2 regions of the Pseudaquabacterium inlustre genome follow, and region 2 is predicted to be linked to the other one. Evidence: predicted binding sites of a transcription regulator. Region 2 holds the regulator's gene; the other holds the start of a gene.
What was found. The regulator LexA, encoded in region 2, represses DNA repair genes until DNA is damaged. The targets are predictions, from matches to a motif close to ACTGTATNNNNATACAGT.
Positions count from the first base shown of each region.

Region 1: a site for LexA is predicted at 6,405-6,422, ahead of recA (recombinase RecA). Genes of this name have one in related genera too.

Region 1 covers NZ_JBBUTH010000008.1:216,591-231,544, reverse strand. Annotated here, with positions in the region: gene AACH10_RS15600 (serine/threonine-protein kinase) at 1-240, opposite strand, end outside; gene AACH10_RS15595 (TerC family protein) at 401-1,081, opposite strand; gene AACH10_RS15590 (TerC family protein) at 1,448-2,140, opposite strand; gene sucD (succinate--CoA ligase subunit alpha) at 2,390-3,289, opposite strand; gene sucC (ADP-forming succinate--CoA ligase subunit beta) at 3,307-4,467, opposite strand; gene AACH10_RS15575 (regulatory protein RecX) at 4,717-5,301, opposite strand; gene recA (recombinase RecA) at 5,316-6,362, opposite strand; gene AACH10_RS15565 (response regulator) at 6,568-7,239, shown strand; gene AACH10_RS15560 (sensor histidine kinase) at 7,378-8,907, shown strand; gene rodA (rod shape-determining protein RodA) at 8,958-10,112, opposite strand; gene mrdA (penicillin-binding protein 2) at 10,109-12,181, opposite strand; gene mreD (rod shape-determining protein MreD) at 12,178-12,702, opposite strand; gene mreC (rod shape-determining protein MreC) at 12,699-13,703, opposite strand; gene AACH10_RS15535 (rod shape-determining protein) at 13,776-14,819, opposite strand.
Region 2 covers NZ_JBBUTH010000009.1:15,346-30,299, reverse strand. Annotated here, with positions in the region: gene AACH10_RS17630 (SET domain-containing protein) at 1-301, shown strand, start outside; gene dapC (succinyldiaminopimelate transaminase) at 333-1,553, shown strand; gene dapD (2,3,4,5-tetrahydropyridine-2,6-dicarboxylate N-succinyltransferase) at 1,567-2,400, shown strand; gene AACH10_RS17615 (PilT/PilU family type 4a pilus ATPase) at 2,433-3,650, shown strand; gene prmB (50S ribosomal protein L3 N(5)-glutamine methyltransferase) at 3,708-4,604, shown strand; gene AACH10_RS17605 (alcohol dehydrogenase catalytic domain-containing protein) at 4,653-5,696, shown strand; gene AACH10_RS17600 (ABC-F family ATP-binding cassette domain-containing protein) at 5,738-7,762, shown strand; gene AACH10_RS17595 (MarR family winged helix-turn-helix transcriptional regulator) at 7,901-8,437, shown strand; gene AACH10_RS17590 (organic hydroperoxide resistance protein) at 8,483-8,917, shown strand; gene AACH10_RS17585 (esterase-like activity of phytase family protein) at 9,025-10,476, shown strand; gene AACH10_RS17580 (asparaginase) at 10,503-11,480, opposite strand; gene lexA (transcriptional repressor LexA) at 11,553-12,227, shown strand; gene AACH10_RS17570 (helix-hairpin-helix domain-containing protein) at 12,227-12,523, shown strand; gene AACH10_RS17565 (DUF3224 domain-containing protein) at 12,523-12,915, shown strand; gene AACH10_RS17560 (penicillin acylase family protein) at 12,962-14,954, opposite strand, start outside.

The DNA of each region.
Region 1 (14,954 bases), on a different contig from region 2:
GTGCACGGCCAGGATGTCGGGGTGCTCGAGGCGGCGGGAGATGTCGGCCTCGCGGTGCAGGCGGGCCAGCCATTCGGCGCGCTCGGCCGACGGGATGTCGGCACCCAGCGGGATGCGCTTGACGGCCACCGACGCGCCGGTGCGTAGATCAACCGCCTCGTAGACCTCGCCCACGGCACCGCCGCCCAGGCGCGAGCCGATGCGGTAGCGCCCGGCCAGCAGGGGCAGCGGCCGCGCCATGGCTGGCGCGGCAGACTCGCGACGAAGAAACGAGAACCAGGCCACTGCGCCTCCCGTGACGCCCGGTGATGGATGGCCGGGGCACGTTAGCACAGGCGCAGGCCTGCGGTCATCCGCCGCTCACGTGGGCGGGGGACGGCGTGGGCGCCGCCGTTGCGTCTCAGGTCTCGGCAGGCTGGCGGCGGGCCTGCGCCCAGCGTCCGGCCAGCAGCACGCCGGCGATCAGCAGCGCATACAGCGCCCAGCGGGCCAGCGCATGCGGGTCGAACACGGCGTCCAGCAGCGGCTCGGCGACGATCATCTTGGCCGCTGTGAACGCCAGCACCGCGGCGCCCAGCTGCACGATGACCGGGAAGCGGTCGATCAGGCGCAGCACCACCGAACTGCCAGCCACCACGATGGGCACGCTGATCAGCAGGCCCAGGATCACCAGGGTCATGTCGCCATGGGCCGCGCCAGCCACGCCCAGCACGTTGTCGATGCCCATCAGCGCGTCGGCGATGACGATGGTCTTCATCGCGCCCCAGAAGCTGGCGGCCGGCGTGCCATGGTCGTCACCATCGTCGGCCGGCACCAGCAGGCGGTAGGCGATCCACACCAGGCCCAGGCCACCGGCCAGCATCAGGCCGGGGATCTTCAGCAGCCACAGCGTCACCAGCGTCATGGCGGCACGCACGACGATGGCGCCCACCGTGCCCCACAGCACCGCGCGCTTGCGCAGGGTGTCGGGCAGGTTGCGCGCGGCCAGGGCGATGACGATGGCGTTGTCGCCAGCGAGCACCAGGTCGATCAGGACGATGGCTGCCAATGCGGCGAACCAGTCGGGGGAAAACAGGGTCATGGAATCTCCGGAAGGTGTCGAGTCGTTGTGGCGACGCGGCAGCGCTCGGAGATCGGATGCCAGATGCGCGGGGGGGACCGCGGCCTTCGACCCGATGCACGCCAGGCGGTGCACGCGTCGAAGGTCTTGCCCGGCGGTGCCTGGATGGCACACCGCCCGACGGGCCGGAAGCAATGCTTCGTATTGACGACCCGCCGACCCAGGCCGCAAGGTGCGGGCGCACCGGCGGCGAACTGGGGGGCTACTCCCCTTCTGGGGCAGGATTAGGCCAGAAAACAGCAGAGCCTGGGAAACTGCGGGCCTTTCGCAGCATCACCGGGGGGCGGCGGGCGGTGTCTTGTCACGCACCCGCCGCGGTGGCCGGGCTCAGGCCTCGGCGGTGTGGCCAGCCTGGCGGCGCTGCAGCAGCAGGCCGACGGCCACCACGCCCAGGGCGCCCAGGGCGCCGGCCGCCTGCACCACCCAGTGCGGCACGCTGCCCAGGTGCTGGGCGACGGCGGGGTCGGTGAGCATCATCTCGCCGGCCAGGAAGCCCAGCAGGCCGGCACCGATGGTGATGATGACCGGGAAGCGCTCCATCACCTTCAGCAGCATGGTGCTGCCGAAGATGATCAGCGGGATGCTGATCGCCAGTCCGATGACCAGCAGCGTGGTGTCGCCCTTGGCCGCAGCGGCCACGGCCAGCACGTTGTCCAGGCTCATCACCAGGTCGGCCACCAGGATGGTGCGCACGGCGGCCATCAGGCCACCGCTCTTGTCGCTGCCGACATCGCCGTCGCCATCGTCTTCCAGCAGCAGCGACACGCCGATGTAGGCCAGCAGCACGCCGCCGATGATCTTCAGGTAGGGCCACTTCAGCATCTCGGCGGCCAGCAGCGTGAGGCCGATCCGCATCACGATGGCGGCGGCACTGCCGTAGAAGATGGCCTTCTTCTGCTGGTGCTCGGGCAACGAGCGGGCGGCCAGGGCGATGACCACCGCGTTGTCGCCCGACAGCAGGATGTTGGCAAGGATGATCGAGCCGAGCGCGGCCCAGAATGCGGCGGACATCAGGTCCATGGAAGTCTCTCCGGCGGTCTTGTGGTCCCGTGGATCGGCGCACGCGGCGCCGCACGGGGCAACCTGGAAGTGTAGGAAGCGCAGGGCCCGCCACCGTTCGTAAAACTACGCAAGCGGTGGCGATGGCGTTGGCGGGCGTCTGAAGGCGGACGCCGGCGCCCGAAAGCGCGACAGCCACCCGCAGGTGGCTGTCGTTGAATAGGTGTCACCGGTCGCGGCGCCTCAGCGGCGCCGTTGGTGCGCCGGGGCTCAGATCTTCAGCAGACCCTTGAGCAGGCGACCCATCTCGCTGGGGTTGCGGGTGACGGTGAAGCCGCACTCCTCCATGATCGCCAGCTTGGCGTCGGCCGTGTCGGCGCCGCCCGAGATCAGCGCACCGGCATGGCCCATGCGCTTGCCCGGAGGGGCGGTCACACCGGCGATGAAGCCCACCACCGGCTTCTTCATGTTCGCCTTCACCCAGCGCGCGGCCTCGGCCTCGTCGGGGCCGCCGATCTCGCCGATCATGATCACCGCGTCGGTGTCCGGATCGTCGTTGAACAGGCGCATCACGTCGATGTGCTTCAGGCCGTTGATCGGGTCGCCGCCGATGCCCACGGCGCTGGACTGGCCGATGCCCAGCTCGGTCAGCTGCGCCACGGCTTCATAGGTCAGCGTGCCCGAGCGGCTGACCACGCCGACGCGGCCCTTGCGGTGGATGTGGCCCGGCATGATGCCGATCTTGATCTCTTCGGGCGTGATCAGGCCCGGGCAGTTCGGGCCCAGCAGCAGCGTCTTCTTGCCGCCGGCCGCTTCCTTGGCCTTCATCTTGTTGCGCACTTCCAGCATGTCCTTCACCGGAATGCCTTCGGTGATGCAGATCGCCAGGTCCAGGTCGGCTTCCACCGCTTCCCAGATCGCGGCCGCGGCGCCCGCCGGCGGCACGTAGATCACGCTGACCGTGGCGCCCTGGGCGCTGGCCGCTTCCTTCACGCTGGCGTAGATGGGAATGCCTTCGAAGCTCTCGCCAGCCTTCTTCGGGTTCACGCCCGCCACGAAGGCGTTCTTGCCATTCGCGTAGGCCTGGCAGCCCTTGGTGTGGAACTGGCCGGTCTTGCCGGTGATGCCCTGCGTGATGACGCGGGTGTCCTTGTTGATGAGGATGGACATGTCGTGTTCTCCTGGGCTTACTTGACGGCGGCGACGATCTTCGTCGCGGCTTCGGCCATCGTGTCGGCGGCGATGATGGGCAGGCCGCTGTCGGCCAGCATCTTCTTGCCCAGGTCTTCGTTGGTGCCCTTCATGCGCACCACCAGCGGCACGCCCAGGTTCACCGCCTTGCAGGCCGTGATCACGCCCTCGGCGATGGTGTCGCAGCGCATGATGCCGCCGAAGATGTTCACCAGGATGCCCTTGACGTCCGGGTTCTTCAGCATGATCTTGAAGGCCTCGGTCACCTTCTCGGCCGTGGCGCCACCGCCCACGTCCAGGAAGTTGGCCGGCTCGCCGCCGAACAGCTTGATGGTGTCCATCGTGGCCATGGCCAGGCCGGCGCCGTTGACCAGGCAGCCGATGTTGCCGTCCAGGCTGATGTAGGCCAGGTCGAACTTGCTGGCTTCCACCTCGGCCGGATCTTCCTCGTCCAGATCGCGGTAGGCCACGATCTCGGGGTGGCGGAACAGCGCGTTGGCGTCGAAGTTGAACTTGGCGTCCAGCGCGATCAGGTTGCCCTTGCTGTCGCAGTTCAGCGGGTTGATCTCCACCAGGCTGGCGTCCGTGTCCATGTAGCAGCGGTACAGGTTCTGGAACAGCGGCACGGCCTGGTCGACCGACACGCCCTTCAGGCCGATGGCCTCGGCGATCTTGCGGGCCTGCGCGTCACCCAGGCCGGTGAGCGGGTCGATCAGCTCGGTGGTGATCTTCTCGGGCGTGGCGTGGGCCACTTCCTCGATGTCCATGCCGCCTTCGCTGGAGGCGATGAAGGCGACCTTCTGCGAGGCGCGGTCGGTGACGAGGGAGACGTAGTACTCCTTGCCGATGTCGGCGCCTTCCTCGATGTACAGGCGGCGCACCTTCTGGCCTTCGGGGCCGGTCTGGTGGGTCTTGAGCTGCATGCCCAGGATCTGGCCGGCCAAGTCCTTCACGCCGTCGAGCGTCTTGGTGACCTTCACGCCACCGCCCTTGCCGCGGCCGCCCGCGTGGATCTGCGCCTTGACCACCCACACCGGGCCGCCCAGCTTCTGCGCGGCTTCCACCGCCTCCTGCACCGAGAACGCCGCAATGCCGCGCGGCACCGGCACATTGAACTGGCGCAGGATTTCCTTGCCTTGGTATTCGTGGATTTTCATCGTGGGCTCTTGGCTGTCGAGAGAACTTTGTGCTGCCTGCGCACGGCGCGCCGTGGGCAAGCCCGGTGTTGGCCCGGCGCCCGAGGCGGGGCGAGCAAACCTGCGCAATTTATCATGTTGCACTGCGGAAAACCCGAACGAGTGTCGCGGTGGCGCAGTCGGGCATTGCGCTTGTGCCGTTTCGGCACGTCGTGAAGACGGGTTGGCAGGCGCTGGAGGGGGCCCCTGGATGGGGGGGCTCCGGAGGCTTCAGGCCTCGTCGTCGGTCAGGCCGCGGATGACGCGCCGCACCACGTCGGACGAGAAGCCTCGGCCGGCCAGAAAGCGCATCTGGCGCAGCCGCTCGCCGGGGTCAGCCGCGGGCGCGCCGTACTTGCGCTGCCAGACCTCATGGGCGCGGGCCAGTTCGGTGTCGCGCAGTTGCTGGCGGGTGTCGGCGTCGGGGGCCAGGCCGTGCTGGGCCAGTTCGCGCTCGATGCGCAGGTTGCCGTAGCGGCCCTGGCGGGTGTGGATGCGGCTGTCGATGAAGCGCTGGTCGGACAGGTAGCCGCGTGCGCTCAACCAGTCGAGCAGCGCATCGACCTCGGGGGCGTGATCGACCGGATCAGCGCCCGCCTGCGAATCATCGTCGGGGGCATCGGCCGCGAAGGTATCACCGTCGCCCGCCGGGCCTTCGAGCGGGGCCGCCCAACCCGGCGCACTGACGGCGGGTGGCGGCACCGGTCGGCCGGCGGCGGCGCGCAGCAGCCGCGCGCGCAATTCGGCGCGGCTGTGCTCGCGCTGCGCCAGCCATTGCAGCGCGCGCACTTTCAGCGAGGCGGGACGCGGCGGCACCCCGGTGCCTGGGTTCAGGCCTCGGCGTCGCCGGCCGGGCCGGGCTGCAGCGGCACGCCCAGGGCCTCACGCACCTTGTTTTCGATTTCCAGCGCGATGTCGGGGTTCTCGCGCAGGAACTCGCGGGCGTTGTCCTTGCCCTGGCCGATCTTCTCGCCGTTGTACGCGTACCAGGCGCCGGACTTGTCGACGATCTTGGCCTCGACGCCCATGTCGATGATCTCGCCCTCGCGGCTGGTGCCTTCGCCGTAGAGGATGTCGAACTCGGCGGTCTTGAACGGAGGCGCGACCTTGTTCTTGACGACCTTGACCTTGGTCTCGCTGCCGATGACCTCTTCACCGCGCTTGATGCTGCCGGTGCGGCGGATGTCCAGGCGCACCGAGCTGTAGAACTTGAGCGCATTGCCGCCGGTGGTGGTTTCGGGGTTGCCGAACATCACGCCGATCTTCATGCGGATCTGGTTGATGAAGACGACCATGCAGTTGGTCTTCTTGATCGTGGCGGTGAGCTTGCGCAGGGCCTGGCTCATCAGGCGGGCCTGCAGGCCGGGCAGGCTGTCACCCATCTCGCCTTCGAGTTCAGCCTTGGGGGTGAGCGCGGCCACCGAGTCGACGATGACCAGGTCGACCGAGCCGGAGCGCACCAGGGCGTCGACGATCTCGAGCGCCTGCTCGCCGGTGTCGGGCTGGCTGATCAGCAGCTCTTGCAGGTTGACGCCGAGCTTTTGCGCGTAGGCGGTGTCGAGTGCGTGTTCGGCATCGATGAAGGCGCAGGTGCCGCCCAGCTTCTGCATCTGGGCCACGACCTGCAGCGTGAGCGTGGTCTTGCCCGAGGACTCGGGGCCGTAGATCTCGACGACGCGGCCGCGCGGCAGGCCGCCGACGCCCAGCGCAATGTCGAGGCCCAGCGAGCCGGTGGAGACGACCTCGAGCGCCTCGACGGCCTCGCCGTCGCCCAGCCGCATGATGGACCCCTTGCCGAACTGCTTCTCGATCTGGGCGAGGGCGGCTTGCAGGGCCTTGGCTTTTTCGGTGTTCAGTGCTTTCACGGGTGCGTCCATGGTGGGCTCTCCTCGGGTACGTGGCCCGATGATAGCCGAGTTACTGTATGTTTGAACAGCCTGGTCAAGTCCACAGTGCAGATGAACCCGCGCCGGGCCGTGCTGTCAGGATGTGCAAGTGTCGGGCTGCCTAGAATCAATTCGAGTCCAGCCGGCCGGTGCGCGCCGGGTTCTGGTCACGGCAGGGCACCAGCAGGAGACGAAGATGCGGATTCTCATCGCGGAAGACGACCAGGTGCTGGCCGACGGATTGTTGCGCTCGCTGCGGGCCACCGGCTACGCGGTGGATCAGGTGGGCAGCGGCAGCGAGGCCGATGCGGCGCTGGCGGCGCACGAGTTCGATCTGCTGATCCTCGACCTGGGCCTGCCCAAGATGCATGGCTTCGACGTGCTGCGCAAGCTGCGCGGCCGCGGCTCGGCGGTGCCGGTGCTGATCCTGACCGCGGCCGATTCGGTGGAGCAGCGTGTCAAGGGCCTGGACCTGGGCGCCGACGACTACATGGCCAAGCCGTTTTCGCTGCAGGAACTGGAGGCGCGCGTGCGCGCGCTGACGCGGCGCGGCCTGGGCGCGGCGTCCAACGTCATCAAGCACGGGCCCCTGACCTTCGACGCCACCGGCCGCGTGGCGTACATCAGCGACCAGATGGTGGAACTGTCGGCCCGCGAACTGAGCCTGCTGGAGGTTCTGCTGCAGCGCGCCGGCCGGCTGGTGAGCAAGGACCAGCTGGTCGAGCGCCTGTGCGAGTGGGGCGAAGAGGTCAGCAACAACGCCATCGAGGTCTACATCCACCGCCTGCGCAAGAAGATCGAGCAGGGGCCGATCCGCATCGCCACGGTGCGGGGGCTGGGCTATTGCCTCGAGAAAATTCCGAACTGAGGCCCACCCCCGAGGCGCCTGCGGCGCTTCCCCCTCAAGGGGGCATCGCGAGCGGCCCGGCAGAGCCGGATCCGCGGCGATCGCTGGGTTGGGTTCGCGCTGTGCGAACGGCCGGGCGTTATCCTGCCACGCATCACCATGGACACCCCCCGCGAACAGCGCTCGCTCTTCGGCGAGATCCTCGACTGGATGCTCGCGCCGCTGCTGCTGCTGTGGCCGCTGAGCGTGGCCCTGACCTGGCTGGTGGCGCAGAGCATCGCCAGCCGGCCCTTCGACCGTGAGCTGGCGGCCATGGCGCGCACCGTGGCGCGGCAGGTGGTGGTGGAGCCGGGCAGCATCGAGAAGGCCAGCACCATCCGGCTGCGCCACCCCGAGGTGGCCAGCGAGGTGCTGCGCACCGACGACGCCGAACGCGTGCTGTACCAGGTGCTGGGGGCGCGGGGCGAATTCGTGGCCGGTGACCGCAACCTGCCGGTTCCCGAGGACACCCCCGCCGCGCCGCAGGAGCTGCGCTGGCGCGACGACGAGCTGCAAGGCGACGGCGTGCGCGTGGCCTACCTGTGGCTGCCGCCCACCGGCGTGCCGGGCGAACTGCCGGTGCTGGTGCAGGTGGCCGAGACGCTGGACAAGCGCTCGCGCTTGGCCACCGAGATCATCAAGGGCGTGATCGTGCCGCAGTTCGTGGTGCTGCCGCTGGCCGTGCTGCTGGTGTGGTTTGCGCTGGCGCGCGGCATCAAGCCGCTCAATGAACTGCAGCAGCGCATCCGCCGCCGCGAGCCGCATGACCTGGCGCCGCTGCCCGAGCGCGACGTGCCCGAGGAGGTGGCGCCGCTGGTCAGCGCCATCAACGATCTGCTGGCGCGGCTGGACCAGTCGATGCGCACGCAAAAGCGCTTTCTGGCCGATGCCGCGCACCAGCTGAAGACGCCGCTGGCCGGCCTGCGCATGCAGGCCGAGCTGGCGCAGCGCGAGATCGACGCCGGCCAGCAGGACGCCAAGTCGCTGGGCCGCTCGCTGCAGTACATCGCGCATTCCAGCGAGCGCGCCGCGCACATGGTGAACCAGCTGCTCGCCATGGCGCGTGCCGAGGCACGCACGCTGGCGCGCCAGCCCGAGACGGTGAACCTGGTGGAGCTGGCGCGCGAGACGGTGCGCGACTTCGTACCCAAGGCCATGGACAAGCGCATCGACCTGGGCTACGAGGGCCCCGAGGCCGACGCGGCACTGCACGGCCGCCTGCTGGGCCAGCCGGTGATGGCGCGCGAGTTGGTGCGCAACCTGGTAGACAACGCGCTGCAGTACACCCCGGCCGGGGGCACGGTGACGGTGCGCGTGATGGACGACCCGTTCGGCCAGGTGGTGGTGCTGCAGGTGGAGGACACCGGCCCGGGCATCCCCGAGGCCGAGCGCGCGCTGGTGCTGGAGCCCTTCTACCGCGCACTCGGCACCAACACCGACGGCAGCGGCCTGGGCCTGGCCATCGTCAACGAGATCGTGCAGCAGCATGGCGCCGAGATGAGCATCGCCGACGCCCGTCCACGCAGTGTGGCGATGGCGCAGGGCCAGGCGCCGGGGGCGCTGTTCACGGTGCGCTTTCCGCTGGTGGCCTGGGGCCCGACGGTGGCAGACGCGGCTCAGTCGAGCGCTGGGCCGCCCCAAGCCGACTGAGCACCCGCCCGGCGGGTGGCCTTGCGTACCCGCAAGGCCGGGTGCCCCAGTCAGCGTTGCATCAGCCCGCGGCTGCGCGCGATGGACATCAGCATGCCCAGCGCCAGGCCCAGCGTCACCATCGCAGTGCCGCCATAGCTGATGAAGGGCAGCGGCACGCCCACCACTGGCAGGATGCCGCTGACCATGCCCAGGTTGACGAAGCCGTAGGTGAAGAAGCTCAGCGTGATGGCGCCAGCCAGCAGGCGCGAGAAGGCGGTGGGCGCCTGGGCCGCGATGACCAGGCCGCGGAAGATCAGCGCGATGTAGCAGACCAGCAGCAGGCCGGCGCCGAGCAGGCCGAACTCCTCGGCGAAGCCGGCGAACACGAAGTCGGTGGTGCGCTCGGGAATGAACTCCAGGTGCGTCTGCGTGCCGCTCATGAAGCCCTTGCCGGTGAGGCCGCCCGAGCCGATGGCGATCATGCCTTGCAGGATGTGGAAGCCCTTGCCCAGCGGGTCGCGCGTGGGGTCGAGCAGGGTGCACACACGCTGCTTCTGGTAGTCGCGCAGGCCGTGCCAGGCCACTTCGGGCTGGCACAGCGTGTCGCCCATCAACACGATGGTGGTGATGCCCACGGCACCCAGCAGCAGCACGGGCACGATCAGCCGCCACGACAGGCCGGCAAAGAACAGCACGTACAGCCCCGACGAGAGCACCAGGATGGCCGTGCCCAGGTCGGGCTGCTTGGCCACCAGCAGCACCGGCACCAGCAGCAGCAGCCCGGCGATGGCGAACTCGGGCGTGCGCCACTGGCCCTCTCGCTTCTGGAACCACCAGGCCAGCATCAGCGGCATGGCCAGCTTCATGATCTCGCTGGGCTGGATCACGATGCCCAGGTTGATCCAGCGCGTGGCGCCCTTCTTGGTGATGCCGAAGGCCAGCGTGGCCAGCAGCAGCAGCACGCCCAGCGTGTACAGCGGCACGGCCAGCGTCTGCAGCCGCTGCGGCGGCACCTGGGCGGCGATGAGCATCACCACCGCGCCGATCATCATGTTGCGGCCATGGTCGGCGAAGCGCGTGCCGTGGTCGAAGCCCACCGAGTACATGGTCACCAGCCCGAGCGCGGCCAGCATCAGCACCACCGCGGTCAGCGGGCCGTCGAAGCCGCCCAGTACCGGCTTCAGGCGCTGCCACAGGCTGGGCCGTTCGAACACGACGCTCATCGCGAGGCTCCTGGGGTGGCCGCAGCGGCGCTGGCCGTGCGGGCGCCACTGCTGGCACCGGCGGCGCTTGCAGCGCTGGCGGCACTGGCGGCACTGGCGCCCAACGCCGGCGCCATCGGCTGGCCCGGCAGCGGCACCTCGGCCGCGCGCCGCGGCGTGCCGATCGGTGCGCTGCTCTGGCCCTGGCGGGTGGCGGCCATGTCTTCGTCGCTGGGCCACTGGCCCTGCAGCAGGTAGTCGAACACGCGGCGCGCGATCGGCGCGGCCGCCTGGGCGCCGAAGCCGGCGTTCTCGACGATCAGTGCCAGCGCCACCTGCGGCGCCTCGGCCGGCGCATAGGCCATGTACAGCGCATGGTCGCGCAGGTGCTCGGCCATCTTGGCGGCGTTGTACTTCTCGTTCTTGCCGATGCTCACCACCTGGGCCGTGCCGGTCTTGCCGGCGGCCTGGTAGCCGGCGCCGCGGAAGGCGGTGGCCGAGGTGCCCTCGATGTTCACGCCCACCAGCGCGCGGCGGATCACCTCCATGTGCTCGGGCTTGATCGGCACCGGCGTCAGCGGCTCGGCGGCCACCTTGCGCGAGGCGCCCGACACCACGTCGACCACCTCGCGCACCAGGTGGGGCTTGTGGCGCTGGCCGCCGGCGGCCAGCGTGGCCGTGGCCTGGGCCAGCTGCAGGATGGTGAAGCTGTTGTAGCCCTGGCCGATGCCCAGCGAGATGGTCTCGCCTGCGTACCAGCGCTTCTGCTCGGGCTTGCGGTAGGCGTTCTGCTTCCAGGTGGTGGAGGGCAGCACGCCCTTGACCTCGCCGTCCAGGTCGATGCCGGTGAGCTGGCCGAAACCATAGGGCGCCAGCTGCTCGGCCATCAGGTCCACGCCCATCTCGCTGGCCAGGATGTAGTAGTAGGTGTCGCAGCTCTGCACGATGGAGCGGTACATGTCCACCATGCCGTGGCCGCCCTCCTTGTCGTCGCGGAAGCGGTGGTTGCCGAAGTTGAAGTAGCCGGGGTCGGCATAGGCCTGCTGTGGCGTGCGTTTGCCGGTGGCCAGCGCGGCCAGCGACATGAAGGGCTTGTAGGTGGAGCCCGGCGGGTAGGTGCCGCGCAGCGCACGGTTGAGCAGCGGCTTGTCGATGGACTCGTTCAGCTCGCGCCAGCTGTCCACGTCGATGCCGTCGACGAACAGGTTGGGGTCGAAGGTGGGCTTGCTGACGAAGGCCAGCACCTCGCCGGTGCGCGGGTCGATGGCCACCAGCGCGCCGCGCCGCTCGCCGAACAGCTGCTCCACCAGCATCTGCAGCTTGATGTCCACGCTCAGCCGCAGCGTGTTGCCCGGCGTGGCCGGGTGGCTGCCCAGGCGGCGCACGGCGCGGCCGCCGGCCGAGGTTTCCACCTGGTCGAAGCCGGTCGTGCCGTGCAGTTCGCGCTCGTAGCGCTGCTCCAGCCCCAGCTTGCCGATGACCTCGGTGCCGCGGTAGTTGGCCTGGTCCTCGTCGGCCCAGTCGTCCATGGCCTTCTGCTCGGCGTTGTTGATGCGGCCGATGTAGCCCACCAGGTGCGAGCCGGTCTCGCCCAGCGGGTAGGTGCGGAACAGCCGCGCGCGCACATCCACGCCCGGAAAGCGGAAGCGCTGCGCGGTGAAGCGCGCCAGTTCCTCGTCGGACAGGCGGTTGCGGATCGGCAGCGACTCGAAGCTCTTGCTCTCGTCCATCAGGCGCTTGAAGCGCCGCCGGTCCTTGGGTGCGATCTCCACCACCTCGGCCAGCGCGTCGATGACCTTGTCGAGCTCGCCCTGCACCTTGGCCGGCGTGATCTCCAGCGTGTAGGCCGAGTAGTTGGTGGCCAGCACCACGCCGTGGCGGTCGATGATCAGGCCGCGGTTGGGCACGATGGGCACCACCGCGATGCGGTTGGCCTCGGCCTGCTCGGCCAGGTCATCGTGGCGCACCACCTGCAGCCAGAACAGCCGCGTGCCCAGCAGGCCGAAGCACAGCAGCACGAACAGCGCGGCGGCGATCAGGCGGGTGCGAAAGCGCCCCAGCTCCCGATCCAGATCCTTCAGTTCCGTCACAGCGGTCTGTTTTCGTCGGGATCAGGGGCGCGGCGCTGCGGCGCCAGCAGCAGCCACACCACCAGCGGCCACAGCGCGGCCTCGGCCAGCGGCGCCAGCATCAGGCCCCAGCCGGGGAACATGCCTCCGGCGATCATGCGCGCCAGCAGCGACACGCCGTGCGCCGCCGCGAACAGCGGCAGCACCTGCAGCGCCTGCGCCGGCACCGGAAACCACAGCAGCCGCCGGTGCATGGTGATCGCGAAGTAGGCCAGCAGCGTGTAGGCCAGCGCATGCTGGCCCAGCACCGCGCCCTCGTGCACGTCCATCACCAGGCCGAACACGAAGGCCCAGCCCACGCCGACGCGGCGCGGCTGGTAGACGTTCCAGAACACCAGCACCAGGGCCACCAGGTCGGGCGAGCCGGGATGGCGGCCGATCGGCGTCATCTCCAGCAGCACCGCCAGCACCAGCGAGAAGCCGATGAACAGCGGGTTGGCCGGCAGCAGCAGCTGGTTGGCGGAGCCCAGCGGGCGGATCATGGCCGGCTCCCGGCAGCGCTGGCAGGGGCGGCGGACGCTGCGGCCGTGGCCGATGCGGCGCCCGACTTGGCCGCGGCCTTGCCGGCACCCTTGGCGGACTTGTCGGCCTTGGCCGGCTCGGGCGCGGGCTCGGGCCGTGGCGGCATCTGCTGCGCCGTGGGCTGCAGCACCAGCAGGTGGCGCACGCCGTCGATGCCGGCCGCGGGCGCCAGCAGGATGCGGGCGAAGCCGGCATCGGCGCGGCGGTCCACGCGGGTCACGGTGCCCACGGTCAGGCCCGGCGGATAGACGCCGTCGATGCCGCTGGTCAGCAGCCGGTCGCCGGCCTTCACGTCGGCGTTGGCGGCCACGAAGCGCAACTCCAGCGCGCCGCCGCCCTCGGCGCCGCCGAAGGCCGCGCTGCGCTGCTGGGTGCGCTCGTTGAGCACTGGGATCGCGGCGTCGCGGTCGGTCAGCAAGGTCACCAGCGCCGACAGCGGGTACACCGCCGTCACCTGGCCCAGCACGCCGGCCTCGTTGACCACCGGCGCGCCCAGCGTCACGCCGTGGCGCTCGCCGCGGTCGATGAACAGCTTGCGCGAATACGGGTCGGCGGCCTCGTACAGCACCTCGGCACTGACCGAGGGCACGGCCAGCGCCGGGCGCAATTCCAGCAAGGCGCGCAGGCGGGCGTTTTCCTGGGCCAGCTGGTCGCCGCGGGCCACGCGCTCGGCTTGGCGCGCCAGCTGCACGCGGGCGGCGTTTTCGGCGCTGCGCGCGGCATCCAGGCCCTGCAGGTAGCCGCCGGCCTCGTCGGCCAGGCGCACCGGCCACTTCAGCGCCTGCTGCACCGGCAGCAGCGCGGTGGCCAGCGCGGCGCGCAGCGGTCGCGTGAGCTTGAAGCGCGTGTCGGCCGCCATCAGGAAGACGGCCAGCGCCGAGCACAGCACCAGCTTGGTCAGTGCCGACGGGCCCTGGCGGAAGAAGGGCGGCGGGGTACGGTCGATCGTGCCGAGCGACATGAGGGGCTGCGGCGCAGGCGCAATGTCAGGGCGGGCGCGGCGGTGGGTGTGCCACGGCCGGTGCTTCGGACCTTACTCGGAGGTGAAGATCGAGCCCAGGCGCTCCATGCGCTCCAGTGCCATGCCGCAGCCGCGCACCACGCAGGTCAGCGGGTCTTCGGCCACCAGCACCGGCAGGCCGGTTTCCTCGGCCAGCAGGCGATCCAGGTCGCGCAGCAGCGCGCCGCCGCCGGTGAGCATCATGCCGCGTTCGGCGATGTCGGCGCCCAGCTCGGGCGGCGTCTGCTCCAGCGCGTTCTTCACGCTGGAGACAATCTGGTTCAGCGGGTCGGTCAGGGCTTGGAGGATCTCGTTGCTGCTGATGGTGAACGAGCGCGGCACGCCTTCGCTGAGGTTGCGGCCCTTGACCTCGATCTCCTTCACCTCGCTGCCGGGGAAGGCCGAGCCGATGTTCTTCTTGATCATCTCGGCGGTGGGCTCGCCGATCAGCATGCCGTAGTTGCGGCGGATGTAGTTGATGATGGCTTCGTCGAACTTGTCGCCGCCCACGCGCACACTGCCCTTGTAGACCATGCCGCCCAGCGAGATGACGCCCACCTCGGTGGTGCCGCCGCCGATGTCGACGACCATGGAGCCCGAGGCTTCGCTCACCGGCAGGCCGGCGCCGATGGCCGCGGCCATGGGTTCCTCGATCAGGTAGACCTCGCTGGCGCCGGCGCCGAGTGCCGATTCGCGGATGGCGCGGCGCTCGACCTGGGTGGAGCCGCAGGGCACGCAGATGATGATCCGCGGGCTGGGGCGCAGCACCGAGCGCGGATGGACCATCTTGATGAACTGCTTGAGCATCTGCTCGGTGACGGTGAAGTCGGCGATCACGCCGTCCTTCATCGGGCGGATGGCCTCGATGTTGCCGGGCACCTTGCCCAGCATGGCCTTGGCCTCCTTGCCCACGGCCTGGATGGTCTTCTTGCCGTTGGGGCCGCCTTCGTGGCGGATGGCCACCACCGAGGGCTCGTCGAGCACGATGCCCTTGCCGCGCACGTAGATCAGCGTGTTGGCGGTGCCGAGGTCGATGGCCAGGTCGGTGGAGAAATAGCGGCGCAGGGATCCGTACATGGGGAGACGCAATCTGGGCAGGAGAGGCGACGCGCGGCAGCAGGCGGCGGGTTCGCCGGGGTGCGCGCGGCCATCACGGGCGCGGCGCACAGGCTGGAAGGGGGCTCGAAAAGGCTCGAATGGGGCTCGGCACAC
Region 2 (14,954 bases):
CGGCGAGAGCATCAGCGTGGCCGAGGCGCGCCGCCGGGCCGCCGGCCAGCAGCGCATCATGATCGTCGAGGTGTCGCCGAAGCACGCCATCGACGCCTCGAAGAGCACCGACCCGATGCGCTTCACCAACCACAGCTGCCAGGCCAACGCGCGGCTGCAGATCCGCGACGGCCGCATCGAGTTCTACAGCCTGCGTGCCATCGAGCCGGGCGAGGAAGTCACCGTCAACTACGGCGAAACGCACCACGAGGGCACCCTGCCCTGCCGCTGCGGGCAACCAGGGTGCGTCGGCTTCCTCTGACAGCCATGGCCCGCGGGGATAATCCCGCGCCATGAATCCGTTGCTGGGCAAGCTCCACCCGTACCCGTTCGAGCGCTGGCGTGCACTGACTGCCGGCATCACCCCGAATCCTGACCTGCGCCCGATCAGCCTGGGCATCGGCGAGCCGCGCCATGCCACGCCGGCCTTCATCGAGGCATCGATCCGCGCGGCCATGCCCGGCCTGTCGGTCTACCCGCCCACCGCGGGCGACCCCGCCCTGCGCCAGGCCTGCGCTGCCTGGATGCAGCGCCGCTACGGCGTGACGGTGGACGCCGCCAGCCAGGTGCTGCCGGTCAACGGCTCGCGCGAGGCGCTGTTTGCGCTGGCGCAGACCGTGCTGGACCCCACCGAGCGCGATGCCGTGGTGGTCTGCCCCAATCCGTTCTACCAGATCTACGAGGGCGCGGCCCTGCTGGGCGGCGCGTCCACGGTGTTCGCCAACAGCGACCCGGCGCGCAACTTCGCGCCGCGCTGGGACCAGATCGACGCCGCCACCTGGGCGCGCACGCGCCTGGTCTATGTGTGCTCGCCGGGCAACCCCACCGGCGCGGTGATGCCGCTGGACGAGTGGCGCACGCTGTTCGAGCTGAGCGACCGCCACGGCTTCGTGATCGCCAGCGACGAGTGCTATTCGGAGATCTATTTCCGCGACGAGGCGCCGCTGGGCGGCCTGCAGGCGGCGCTGGCACTGGGCCGGCCCGCCTTCCGCAACCTGGTGATGCTGACCAGCCTGTCCAAGCGCAGCAATGTGCCGGGCCTGCGCGCGGGCTTCGTGGCCGGTGACGCGGCTATCCTGAAGGCCTTTCTGCTCTACCGCACCTACCACGGCAGCGCGATGAGCCCGCTGGTGCAGGCCGCCAGCATCGCCGCGTGGAACGACGAGGCGCATGTGGTGGACAACCGCAACCTCTACCGCACCAAGTTCGCCGAGGTGACGCCGGTGCTGGCCGCGCAACTGGACGTGGCCCTGCCCGACGCCGGCTTCTACCTGTGGGCGGCGGTGCCATCCGTGGACGGCCAGCCGGGCGACGACATCGCCTTCGGCCAGCAACTGCTGGCTCAATACAATGTGGCGGTGCTGCCGGGCAGCCTGCTGGCCCGCGAGGCCCATGGCGTCAACCCCGGGCGCGGTCGCATCCGCATGGCCCTGGTGGCGACCACCAGCGAATGCCTGGAGGCGGCCCACCGCATCGCCGAATTCACCTCTTCCTACAAGGCCAGCCTGCGCTGAGCGAGAAAAGCCCATGACCACCGAACTGCAAACCATCATCGATCAGGCCTGGGAAGGCCGCGCCGCCCTGAGCCCGACCAGCGCCGATCCCAAGATCCGCGAGGCCGTCGAGGCGGTCATCGCCGACCTGAACGGCGGCCGGCTGCGCGTGGCCGAGCGCCAGGGCGTGGGCCAGTGGACGGTGAACCAGTGGATCAAGAAGGCCGTGCTGCTGAGCTTCCGCCTGAACGACAACCACGTGATGCGCTCGGGCGACCTGAGCTTCTTCGACAAGGTGGACACCAAGTTCGCCCATGTCAGCGACGACGCGATGAAGGCCACCGGCATCCGCGTGGTGCCGCCGGCCGTGGCGCGCCGCGGCAGCTACATCGCCAAGAACGTGGTGCTGATGCCCAGCTACGTGAACATCGGCGCCTATGTCGATGAAGCCACCATGGTCGACACCTGGGCCACCGTGGGCTCGTGCGCGCAGATCGGCAAGAACGTGCACCTGAGCGGCGGCGTGGGCATCGGCGGCGTGCTCGAACCCCTGCAGGCCAACCCGACCATCATCGAGGACAACTGCTTCATCGGCGCGCGCTCCGAGGTGGTGGAAGGCGTGATCGTCGAGGAGAACTCGGTGCTGGGCATGGGCGTGTACATCGGCCAGAGCACGCCGCTGTTCAACCGCGAGACCGGCGAGATCACCTACGGCCGCGTGCCCAGCGGCAGCGTGGTGGTGAGCGGCAACCTGCCCAAGAAGACCGCCGCCGGCCAGGACTACAGCATGTACGCCGCCATCATCGTCAAGCGCGTGGACGCGCAGACGCGCAGCAAGACGTCGATCAACGACCTGCTGCGTCCGTAAGCCAACCCGCCGCAGTCGAGACAGGGGTCAGCATGAGCAGTCGGATGGAACGCATCCTGCGGCTGATGGCCGAGCGGCAGGCGTCCGACGTCTACCTCTCGGCCAACATGCCGATCCTGATCAAGATCCACGGGCAGATGCTGCAGCTGTCGGATCAGGTGCTCACCCCCTCGCAGCCGCGCCAGCTGCTGGCCGAGATCCTCACGCCCCAGCAGCTGGAAGACCTGGACGACACCGGCGAGCTGAACCTCGCCGTGGCGCTGGACCGCGTCGGCAGCTTCCGGCTGTCGGCGTTCAAGCAGCGTGGCTCGGTGGCGGGCGTGGTGCGCCACATCCCGCACGACATCCCGCCGCTGGAGACGCTGCACCTGCCGCACAAGCTGGGCGAGCTGGTGCTGGAAAAGCGCGGCCTGATCCTGATGGTGGGCGCCACCGGCTCGGGCAAGAGCACCACGCTGGCCTCGATGCTGGAACTGCGCAACCGCACCGCGCCGGGCCACATCCTCACCATCGAGGACCCGATCGAGTTCCTGTTCCAGAGCAAGAAGTGTGTGGTCAACCAGCGCGAGGTGGGCCGCGACACCGAGTCGATCCAGGTGGCGCTGCGCAATGCACTGCGGCAGTCGCCCGACTGCATCATGATCGGCGAGATCCGCGACCGCGAGACCATGACCGGCGCGCTGAGCTATGCGCTGTCGGGCCACCTGGTGCTGGCCAGCATGCACGCCAACAACAGCTACCACGCGCTGGGCCGCATCCTGTCGTTCTACACGCCCGAGACGCGCCCGGTGCTGCTGGGCGATCTGGCCTCGGGCCTGCGCGCAATCGTGTCGCAGCGCCTGCTGCGCGCCAACGGCGGCGGCCGTGTGCCGGCCGTCGAGATGCTGTTCAACAGCAACCTGGTGGCCGAGCTCATCGAGAAGGGTGACTTCGCCGGCATCAAGGAGGCGATGGAGCGCTCGGTGGCCGAGGGCTCGCGCACCTTCGAGGAAGACATCGCCCGGCTGATCACCGATGGCACGGTGACGCGGGACGAAGGCCTGGCGAATGCCGACTCCACCACCGACCTGCTGTGGCGCCTGCAGAACCAGACCACCAGCGCCTCGCGCACGCCGCCACGCCGTGACGAGCCCGACGACGCGCAGTTCACCGACTTCACCGTCGACATCGTGCCCGAGGGCGCGCTGTCGCAGCGCATGGCCGGCATGCCCGGCGGCCCGCCGGTGCAGTTTCCGCCGGTGACGCGCTGAGCCCCCATTCCGGCCGGCGCGTCCCGCGCGCCGGCCCCTGACCTCCGCACCCTGGCCATGACCGTCATCGACCTGATCCACGCCCTGAGCGCCCGCCTCGAATCGGCGGGCGTTTCATTTGGGCACGGCACCACCAATGCCTTCGACGAGGCGGCCTGGCTGGTGCTGTGGCGCCTGGGCCAGCCGCTCGACGCGCTGGACGAGGTGGCCGACCAGCCCGTCACCCCCGAGCAGCAGGCGCAGGCTGAAGGCCTGGTGGACGAGCGCATCGCCACACGCAAGCCGGCCGCCTACCTGACCGGCGAGGCCTGGCTGCAGGGCGTGCCGTTCACGGTGGACGAACGCGTCATCGTGCCGCGCAGCTTCATTGCCGAACTGCTGGCCGACGGCACCATCGACCCGTGGCTGGGCGAGCACACCGAGCATGTGCTCGACCTGTGCACCGGCAACGGCAGCCTGGCCGTGCTGGCCGCGATGGCCTGGCCCGAGGTGACGGTGGACGCCGCCGACCTGAGCGCCGATGCGCTGGCCGTGGCCGCGCTGAACGTGGCGCGCCACGGCCTGGGCGATCGCATCACGCTGCGCCAGGGCGACGGCCTGGGCGCGGTGGGCGCTGCGCGCTACGACCTGATCCTGTGCAATCCGCCCTATGTCAACGCGCAGGCCATGGCGGGGCTGCCGGCCGAGTACCGCGCCGAGCCGGCGCTGGCGCTGGACGGCAACACCGCCGGCAGCAGCGACGGCATGGACTTCATCCGCACGCTGCTGCGCCAGGCGCCGGCGCACCTGACCGACACCGCCGTGCTGGTGCTGGAGATCGGCAACGAGCGCGCCCACTTCGAGGCCGCCTTCCCGGCGCTGGAGCCGGTGTGGCTGCCCACCAGCGCCGGCGACGACCAGGTGCTGCTGCTGACCCGCGAGGCGCTGACCGCACCGGGTGCCCTGCCCGGCTGAGCCGCGGCCGATCCGACCCGCCCACCGCCGCCTGAAGGAGACACCGCCATGCTGCCCACCCAGATGCACGCCGCCGTGATGCAGGGCTTCGGCCAGCCGCTGGCGCTGCGCCAGCTGCCGCTGCCGGTGCCGGCCGCCGACGAGGTGCTGATCCAGGTGCAGGCCTGCGGCGTGTGCCACTCCGACCTGCACATCCTGGACGGCGACACGCCGCCGTTCAAGCCCATCACCAAGCCCGAGCTGATCCTGGGCCACGAGGTGGTGGGCACCGTGGTGCAGCGCGGCGCCGACGTGCGCCAGCTGGCGCTGGGCCAGCGCGTCGGCGTGGCCTGGATGCACTGGGCCTGCGGCCAGTGCGAGCCCTGCCGTGACGGCCTGGAGAACCTGTGCCGCAACACGCTGATCACCGGCCTGCGGGTGGACGGCGGCTATGCCCAGTTCATGCGCGCCAAGGCCGACTTTGCGCTGCCGGTGCCCGATGCACTGAGCAACGCCGAGGCGGCGCCGCTGTTCTGCGCCGGCGTCACCTCGTTCCGCGCGCTGCGCAATGCCGGCGTGCACGCCGGCCAGCGCGTGGCGGTGGTGGGCGTGGGTGGCCTGGGCCACCTGGCGGTGCAGATCGCCCGCGCGATGGGCGCCGAGGTCATCGCGCTCGACGTGGCCGAGGACAAGCTGGCCAGCGCCCGCGCGCTGGGCGCGGCCCACGCCTTCGACGCCCGCGCGCCCGAGACGCCCAAGGCCCTGCGCGCGCTCGGTGGCGCGCATGTGGCAGTGGTGACATCGGCCGCCCGCGCGGCCTATGACCTGGCGCTGAAGGCGCTGCGCCCCGGCGGCACGTTGTCGGTGGTCGGACTGCCGCCCGAGCCGCTGAGCTTTGCCGCGCTGCAGTTGGTGGGCGGCGAGTTCCGCATCGTCGGCTCCAGCATCGGCACGCGCGACGACATCCGCGCCACGCTGGCCATGGCCGCCGCCGGCCAGCTGCACTGCCATGCCGAGCAGCGCCCGCTGGCCGACGTGAACGCCGTGCTCGACGAAATGCGCGCCGGCCGCATCGGCGCGCGAGTCGTGCTCGATCTCGCGGCCACCTCCTGAACCCCTGCATACCTGAGCGGCGCTGAACCGCCGCGATCCCGATGATCCAGTTGAAGAACCTCACGCTGCGGCGCGGCGTCAAGGTGGTGCTGCAAGACGCCAGCGTCACCCTCAACCCCGGCGAGCACGTGGGCCTGGTGGGCCGCAACGGCGCCGGCAAGTCCAGCCTGTTCGCACTGCTGGCCGGCCGGCTGCAGGCCGATGGCGGCGACGCCGAGATGCCGCCCACCTGGCGCCTGGGCGAAGTGGCCCAGCACATGCCCGAGACCGAGCAGCCGGCCACCGACTTCGTGCTCGACGGCGACATCCCGCTGCTGGAGGCGCGCCAGCAGCTGGCCGCCGCCGAGGCCAGCGGCGACGGCCATGCCATCGCCGAGGCGCATGTGGCGCTGGAGCACGCCGGCACCTTCGACGCCCGCGCCCGCGCCCAGGCGCTGCTGCTGGGCCTGGGCTTCAAGCTCGACCAGCTCGATGCGCCGGTGGACAGCTTCTCGGGCGGCTGGCGCATGCGCCTGCAGCTGGCCCGCGCGCTGATGTGCCCGGCCGACCTGCTGCTGCTGGACGAACCCACCAACCACCTGGACCTCGACGCCCTGGTGTGGCTGGAAGGCTGGCTGAAGCGCTTCCAAGGTCTGATGATCGTGATCAGCCACGACCGCGAGTTCCTCGACGCCATCACCAACGTCACGCTGCACCTCGACGAGTCCCGGCTGACGCGCTACGGCGGCAACTACACCACCTTCGAGGAAATGCGCGCCGAGCGCCTGAGCCAGCAGGCCGCGGCCTTTGCGCGCCAGCAGGACAAGATCGCCCACCTGCAGCGATTCATCGACCGCTTCAAGGCCAAGGCCACCAAGGCCAAGCAGGCGCAAAGCCGCGTCAAGGCGCTGGCGCGCATGGAGAAGCTGGCCCCGGTGCTGGCCGACAGCGACTTCTCCTTCAACTTCCGCGAGCCGGGCAACCTGCCGAACCCGATGCTCACCGCCCGTGATCTGGTGTGTGGCTACACGCTGGAAGATGGCGGCAAGAAGCCGATCGTCCGCAACATCAACCGCACCGTGCTGGCCGGCCAGCGCATTGGCATCCTGGGCGCCAACGGCCAGGGCAAGTCCACCTTCGTGAAGACGGTGGCCCATGCGCTGGCGCCGCTGGACGGCACGCTGACCGAGGGCAAGGGCCTGGCCATCGGCTACTTCGCGCAGCAGGAACTCGACCTGCTCAGCGAGGACGACACGCCGCTGCAGCGCATGGTGCGCCTGGCACGCGAACTGGGCGTGCAGGGCCAGGAGGGGCGCGAGCAGGAACTGCGCAACTTCCTGGGCCAGTTCCGCTTCGTCGGCGACATGGTGCACCAGAAGGTGGGCACGCTGTCAGGCGGCGAGCGCGCGCGCCTGGTGATGGCCACCATCGTCTGGCAAAAGCCCAACCTGCTGCTGCTGGACGAACCGACCAACCACCTGGACCTGAGCACCCGCGAGGCGCTGTCGATCGCGCTGAACGAGTTCGAGGGCACGGTGCTGCTGGTCAGCCACGACCGTGCGCTGCTGCGCGAGGTGTGCGACGAGTTCTGGCTGGTCACGGCCGGCGGCGTGCAGCCCTTCGACGGCGACCTGGACGACTACCAGAAGTGGCTGCTGGAAGTCAGCCGCGCCGTGGCCCGCGGCCTGGAGCCGCCGCCCCCGCCCAAGCCGCAGCTGGCCAGCGACGAGCCGGCGGCCGCAAGCGGCAAGGCCGGCGCCAAGGCGCCCGCCCCGGTCGCCAAGACCGCCGACGCCGGCAACCGCAAGGACGACCGCAAGGCCGCAGCCCAGGCCCGCGCCGAACTGGCCAACAAGACCCGGCCGCTGCGCAACGAGCTGGGCCAGATCGACGGCCGCATGGAGAAGCTGGGCGCCGAGAAGGCCGCGCTGGAGGCGCAGTTCGCCGACGGCAGCATCGCCGGCTCGGAGATGGCCGAGGCCGGCCGCCGCCTCAACCACATCGGCGCCGAGATCGCGATGCTGGAAGAGCGCTGGCTGGAGTTGCAGGAAGAGATCGAAGCGATCAACGCGTCGGCCGGCGGCTGAGGCCACCCCACGCGCCGCGGCGCGGCGCGACCCGCCCTCGCGGACACGGCACCCATCCGGGCCGGGCAGCCTTGCTGTCCGGCCTCTCAAAGTCCTTTTAAATTGTGTGCAATTAAATTGCCAACTACAGTTCAGCCCATGCCCTCGCGCCGCCCCCGCACCACCGCCAGCCCGCTGCCCGCTACGGCGGCCCCGCAAGACGCCGCGGCCTGGCTGGCGCTGGACCACCAGCTGTGCTTTGCGCTGTACTCGGCCTCGCTGGCCATGACCAAGACCTACAAGCCACTGCTCGAGCCGCTGGGCCTGACCTACCCGCAGTACCTGGTGATGCTGGTGCTGTGGGAGGGCGACGGCGTCACCGTCTCGCAGGTCGGCGAGCGCCTGCAGCTCGACTCGGGCACGCTGACGCCGCTGCTCAAGCGCCTGCAGGCCCAGGGCCTGCTGCTGCGCCAGCGCGACGCGGCCGACGAGCGCCGCGTGCTGCTGCAGCTCACGGCCGAGGGCCGCGCGCTGAAGGCCCGCGCCGTGGCCGTGCCCCAGGCCATCGCCTGCGCCTCGGCCTGCGACCTGGCCGAGATCGCCGAACTCACCACCCGCCTGAAGCAGTTGCGTGACCAGCTGCGAGATGCACTGCGCCAGGCGGCCAACGACGCTTCCCCTCCCGCCGCGGCCTGAACGCCGCGGCACCTTTCCCCAACCGCCGTGCAAAGGATTCGCACCATGGCCATCGACACCGCCCTGTACACCGCCACCGCCACCGCCACCGGGGGCCGCGCCGGCACCGCCGAATCGAACGACGGCCGCCTGAAGACCACGCTGTCCACGCCCAAGGCCCTGGGCGGCGACGACGGCGCCGGCACCAACCCCGAGCAGCTGTTCGCTGCCGGCTACTCGGCCTGCTTCATCGGCGCCATGAAGGCCGTGGCCGGCCGCCAGGGCAAGCGCCTGCCGGCCGAAGTCAGCATCACCAGCGATGTCGGCATCGGCCCGATGACCGGCAAGGCCGGCGCCTTCGGCATCAGCGTGGCCATGCGCATCTCGGTGCCGGGCATGGACCGCGCCGAGCTCGAGACCCTGGTGGCCACGGCGCACGAGGTCTGCCCGTACAGCAACGCCACGCGCGGCAACGTGGATGTGACGCTGACGGTGGTCTGACCGATCCCACGACCCCTGGTCTGAAGGGGTCCGCGGCGCCTGTCACAGCACGGACATGCGCCGCCGCGAGGCTCTCCGGTTTCCAAAGGTTTCCGGAGATGTCCACGATGTTTCGCCCCCGTCTGACGACCCTGGCCCTGGCCACCGCCGCGGCCGCCTTGTTCAGCCAGGCCGCCTCGGCCCAGACCGTTTCCAGCGTCAGCTTCGTCAATGGCCTGGCCATCTCGGGCAGCACGCCCGACCTGAGCGGTGGCAGCACCTTCGACAGCCGCGTCGGCTTCTTCTCCGACCTCTACTACGACCGCGCCCGCAACGAATGGTGGGGCCTGTCGGATCGTGGCCCCGGCGGCGGCACCCTGCCGTATGAGACGCGCATCCAGCGCTTCACGCTGGACGTCAACGCCACCACTGGCGCCATCAGCAACTTCCAGGTCGTGCAGACGATCAAGTTCAGCAACGCCGCCGGCGTGGCGCTGAACGGCCTGGCGCCCAACCCCAGCAGCGTGCTGGGCACCTCGTTCGACCCCGAGGGCATGGTCGTCAACCCGAAGAACGGCAACCTGCTGGTCTCGGACGAGTACGGCCCGTCGGTCTACGAATTCAACCGCAGCGGCCAACTGGTCAAGACCTACACCGTGCCGGCCAACCTGGTGCCCCAGGTCAATGGCACGGTGAACTACAACACCACGCCGCCCACCACCGGCCGCGAAGGCAACCGTGGCCTCGAGGGCCTGGCCATCAGCCCGGACGGCAAGTACGCCTACGCGGTGCTGCAGAACGGCCTGGCCGACGATGGACTGACAGCCACCGGCACGCGCAGCGTCTACAGCCGCATCGTCAAGTACGACACCGACAGCGGCACGGCCGTAGCGCAGTACGCCTACAAGCTCGACAGCAGCGGCCAGGGCCGCGGCATCTCGGCCATCGTGGCGCTGGGCAATGACAAGTTCATGGTGCTGGAACGCAACAACCGCGGCGTGGGCGTGGGCGCCACCGTGGCCAGCCCCGACAAGAACGTGTTCATGATCGACCTGGCCGGCGCCACCGACGTCAGCGGCATCGCGCTGCCCGCCTCCGGCGCGCTGCCGGACGGCTTCAGCGCCGTGACCAAGGGCGCCAAGGTGATCGACCTGGACGCCAACACGCTGGCCGCGCTGGGCAACAAGTCGCCCGAGAAGTGGGAAGGCCTGGCCGTGGGCCCGCAGTTGGCCGACGGCCGCTACCTGATCCTGGCCGGCACCGACAACGACTACAGCGTCACGCAGAACGGCAGCAACGTGCAGTTCGACGTGTGGTTCGACTTCAGCAAGGCAGACCCCTACGCCAGCTCGATCCAGTGCCCGGTGGGCAGCACCACCGGTTGCGTGCTGACCAGCAACAGCAGCACCGCCGCCACGCTGACCAGCGCCTACAGCCTGCTGCCCGGCGTGCTGCACGCCTACACCGCCGAGGTCAACGGCTACACCGCGCCGGTGCCCGAACCCGGCACCTGGGCGCTGATGGCCGGTGGCCTGGCCGCCGTGGGCGCGCTGGCCCGCCGCCGCCGCCAGCACGCCTGAGGGTGAAGGCGCCAGGGCGCCGGTGCTCAGCCCATCAGGCTGAGCATCAGCGCCACGCGCGCCTGCCAGGGCGAGAGGGCCGCGGCGGCGCCGGCGGCCTCGGCCACGGCCCCGATCAGCACGCCGTCGGCGCAGCGCGTGCTGCGCCACACCACCACGCCGGCCGCCTGCGCCTGGGCCAGTGCCGCCTCCAGCTCGCGGTGCACCGTGCCGTTGCCGGTGGCGGCCACCACCAGGCCACGCACGCCGGCCGCCACCAGCGCCCGCACGCCGTCACCGCGCGCGCCGGCGTGGCTGGCAACGATCTCCACCCAGGGCCAGGCCTGCGGATCGGCCGGCAGCGCGGCGGCGCCGCGCCCTGCCGCCACCGGCCAGGGCCGGAACGGGCGCAGCCGCCCTTCCTCCACCACCGCGATCGGCCCGCCATCACCGGCGGTGAAGGCATCGGGCCGGTAGGTGTGCGCCTTGCGCAGGCCCAAGGCGCCGAACACCTGGCCGGCCAGCACCGCCAGCACGCCCTGCACCCCTGGCGTGGCGGCCACGGTCACGGCGTCCAGCAGGTTCTGCGGGCCGTCGGCGGCCAGCGCGGTGGCCGGGCGCATCGCCGCGGTCAGCACCACCGGCTTGGGCGTCGCCAGCACGCTGTGCAGCCACCAGGCGGTTTCCTCCAGCGTGTCGGTGCCGTGGGTGATCACCACGCCGGCCACCTCGGGCCGCGCCAGCACCAGTTGCACGCGCTGTGCCAGCGCCAGCCAGGTGGCATGGTCCATGTCCTTGCTGTCCAGCTGCGCCAGCTGCTCGGCCTCGATGGCCGGCGCGCCGGGCGCGGCCAGGGCCGGCACGGCCGCCAGCAGGTCCTGCACGCTGCGCTGGGCGGCGGTGTAGCCCACGTTGTCGCCGGCCCGGGCCGAGGTGCCGGCGATGGTGCCGCCGGTGCCCAGGATCACCACCGTGGCGCGCGCGCCGCGCCCGGCATCGGAAATTGCGTCGGAAAGGCTTGGCATCAGGCCCTCATCTGGATGAAAATACAGTCACTGGATGGAAACTCAGGAGCGTGCATGACCGGTCTGCCCTTCTTGCCCGACGGCCCCAAGCTCACCCCGCGCCAGCAGCAGATTCTCGATCTGGTGCAAAGCACGATCGAACGTACCGGCTCGCCGCCCACGCGGGCCGAGATCGCGGCCGAGCTCGGCTTCAAGTCGGCCAACGCGGCGGAAGAGCATCTGCAGGCCCTGGCCCGCAAGGGCGTCATCGAGCTGGTCAGCGGCACCTCGCGCGGCATCCGCCTGCGCTCTGAAACGCTGCGTGCGGTCAACGAGTCACGCGGCCGCCAATTCTCGCTGCCCCTGCCCAGCCTGGCCCAGCTCACGCTGCCGCTGGTGGGCCGCGTGGCCGCCGGCAGCCCGATCCTGGCGCAGGAGCACATCGACCAGAGCTACGTGGTCGAGGCCTCGATGTTCCCGCGCAAGCCCGACTACCTGCTGCGCGTGCGCGGCATGAGCATGCGCGACGCCGGCATCCTCGACGGCGACCTGCTGGCCGTGCAGAAGGCCAGCGACGCCAAGAACGGCCAGATCGTCGTGGCCCGGCTGGGCGACGACGTCACCGTGAAGCGCCTGCACCGCACGCGCAACGGCATCGAGCTGCTGCCCGAGAACCCCGACTACCCGGTGATCCAGGTGACGGACGCCGACAGCTTCGCGCTGGAGGGCGTGGCGGTGGGCCTGATCCGCAACACCATGCTGATGTGATGATCAAGTCGCCCAAGGCCCGCAGCGCTGCCGAGTGCCGGGCGCTCGAGCAGTTGCCCAACATCGGCCCCAGCATGGCGGCCGATCTGCGCGCCCTGGGCATCCGGTACCCCCAAGACCTGGCGCAGCGCGACGCGTTCTCGCTGTACCAGTCGCTGTGCACGCTCAGCGGCAAGCGCCAGGACCCCTGCGTGCTCGACACCTTCATGGCCGCCACCGACTTCATGCGCGGCGCGGCCCCCGCCCCCTGGTGGGCCTACACCGCCGAGCGCAAGCGGCTGTACGGGAGTCTGTGATGCCAGAAGCCACCGGCACCTTCGAGGTGCAGATGACGCCGCAAGGCCAGGCCGATACCGCCGACGGCAACGCCCTGGGCGAGATGCGACTGGACAAGCGCTTCAGCGGCGACCTGTCCGGAACCGGCGCGGGCCGCATGCTCACGGCCTTGACCACCACCCAGGGCTCGGCCGGCTATGTGGCCATCGAACGCTTCACCGGCAGCTTGCACGGGCTCAGCGGCAGCTTCGTGTTCCAGCACAGCGGCAGCATGGACCGCACGACGCGTCAGCTGTCCATCACCGTGGTGCCCGATTCCGGCACCGGTGAACTGTCCGGGCTGCGCGGGCAGTTCATGATCGAGATCGAAGGCGGCGTGCACCGCTACCGCTTCGAGTACACGCTGCCCTGACCCCCGGCCAGCCCGCTGGCGGCTGCTTTGGCCGCGGTTTCGCCGGCTACTTCGCCGGCGTCACCACCAGCGTCTGCCAGCCCTCGCCGCCGGCCGGCGGAAACAGCGGCACATAGCCCACGCCGCGCCACACCTCGGCCAGGCTGCGGTACTGCGGCGACCACGGGATGCCGCTCTGGCCCGTGCTGTGCACGATGCGTGAGCGGCCGCGGTCGGCCAGGTCGTACAGGCCGCGCAGGCTGGGGCCGTGCTCGTCCAGGTAGTACTCGCCGGTGGTGGCGTCGGGCTTCAGGCTCACGCGGCTGACGTTCACCGTGTAGGTGTCACCCCCCACCGGCTGGCGGATCTCGAACCAGCGCGCCAGCGCCTTCACCCGCGAGAACGGCCGGTGCTCGCTGCGGGCCTGGTGGGCACGGCCCCATTGCCAGGCGGCCACATCGGCGCCCTGCAGCGCCTGCAGTTCGTCCAGCGCCGCGGTGAAGGCGGCGTTCACCTGCTCGGCGCAGGTTTCCACCGCCGGCGTGGCCTTGTCGTCGCACCACCAGCCGTCGTCGCGCGCCAGCACGCCTTCCAGCGCGTCGAAGTAGCCGCGCTGGCCCAGCATGCGCTCGTAGATCGCCGCGCCCACCTCGTCGGCCAGCACGCGCTGCGACAACTGGCGGTTCCAGGCCCAGAAGATCAGCGGCGCAGCCTGGTCGGCGGCCATGGTGCCGTCGAAGCCCTGCAGGGCCTTCATCGCCGCGGCGGCCAGCGGGTGGCTGGACCGGGCCTGCAGCAGCCGCGGCAGCAGGCGCGCCACGGCCAGCGACTTCACGTCGCCATGCATCACCGCCAGGTCATCCAGGCTGTGCTTGGGGCGGGCGTCGATCATCTGCTCGATGCGCTGGTGGCGGAACGGCAGCGCCCACTGGTGGCTGATGAAGTGCGGGTAGCCCGGCGGCGTGATCTTCTGGTTGGCGTTGGCCACATAGCCCTTGGCGGGGTCGCGCACCTGCGGCAGCTCGGCCACCGGTAGGAAGCCGGCCCAGTCGTAGCGCGCATCCCAGCCCGGCGCCGGGGCCAGGCCCTGCAGGTCGTTGTCGGGCTTGCGCAGCGGCACGCGGCCGGGCGACACCAGGCCGATGTGGCCGTCGCGGTCGGCCACGGCCATGTTCTGCATCGGTGCCACCCAGGTCGAGGCGGCCTGCACGAAGGCCTCCACCGAATCGGCGGCCATCATCATCAGCGAGGCGGCCATGATGTCCTGGTCGGTATCGAGCCCGGTCCAGCGCAATGCCAGCACGTAGCCGGGCTTGGCTTTGGGGCCCAGCGCCTCGTCGGCCACGCCGGCCACCGCCACGTCCGAGATCACCGGGCCGTGGCGTGTGCTGCGCACGGTGATCGTCACCGGGGCCTGGCCGCGAACGGCAATCTGCTCCTGCCGGGTCTCGAAGCGGGCCCAGCCCTCGGGCGTCTGGTACTGCGCGGGATCGCTGGCATGCAGGCGTTCGAGGTAGGTGTCCTGCACGTCGGGGCCGGTGTTGGTCATGCCCCAGGCAATGCGCGCGTTCTGGCCCATCACGATGGACGCCAGGCCGGGCATCGACGCGCCGGCCACGTCCAGCCCCGGCGCCACGAGGCGCGCGAAGTACCACAGCGCCGGCGCCGAGAGCTTCAGGTGCGGGTCGTTGGCCAGCAGCGGCGCGCCGGTGGTGCTGCGGCTGCCGGCCAGCACCCAGCTGTTGCTGCCCAGGCCGTCGATCTCGGCCTCGGGCGCCAGCGCCAGCAGGCGCTGCAGGTGGGCATCGCCCAGGCCCGGCAGACCCGGCGCGCCGGCCTGGCGGGCATCGAGCTTCAGGCCGCGGTAGAAGGCCACGTAGTCCTGCGTGGCCGGCACCGAGTCGCCGGCATAGGGCGGCATCAGTTCGTCGATGCGCGGCTTGGGCAGCAGCATGGCCAGGCGCAGGCGCAGCACCTCGGCCTGCCAGTTGGCGCCCAGGTCCAGCGCCATCATGATCGCCCACGACAGGCTGTCCTCGGGCGTCCAGGGCTCGGGCTGG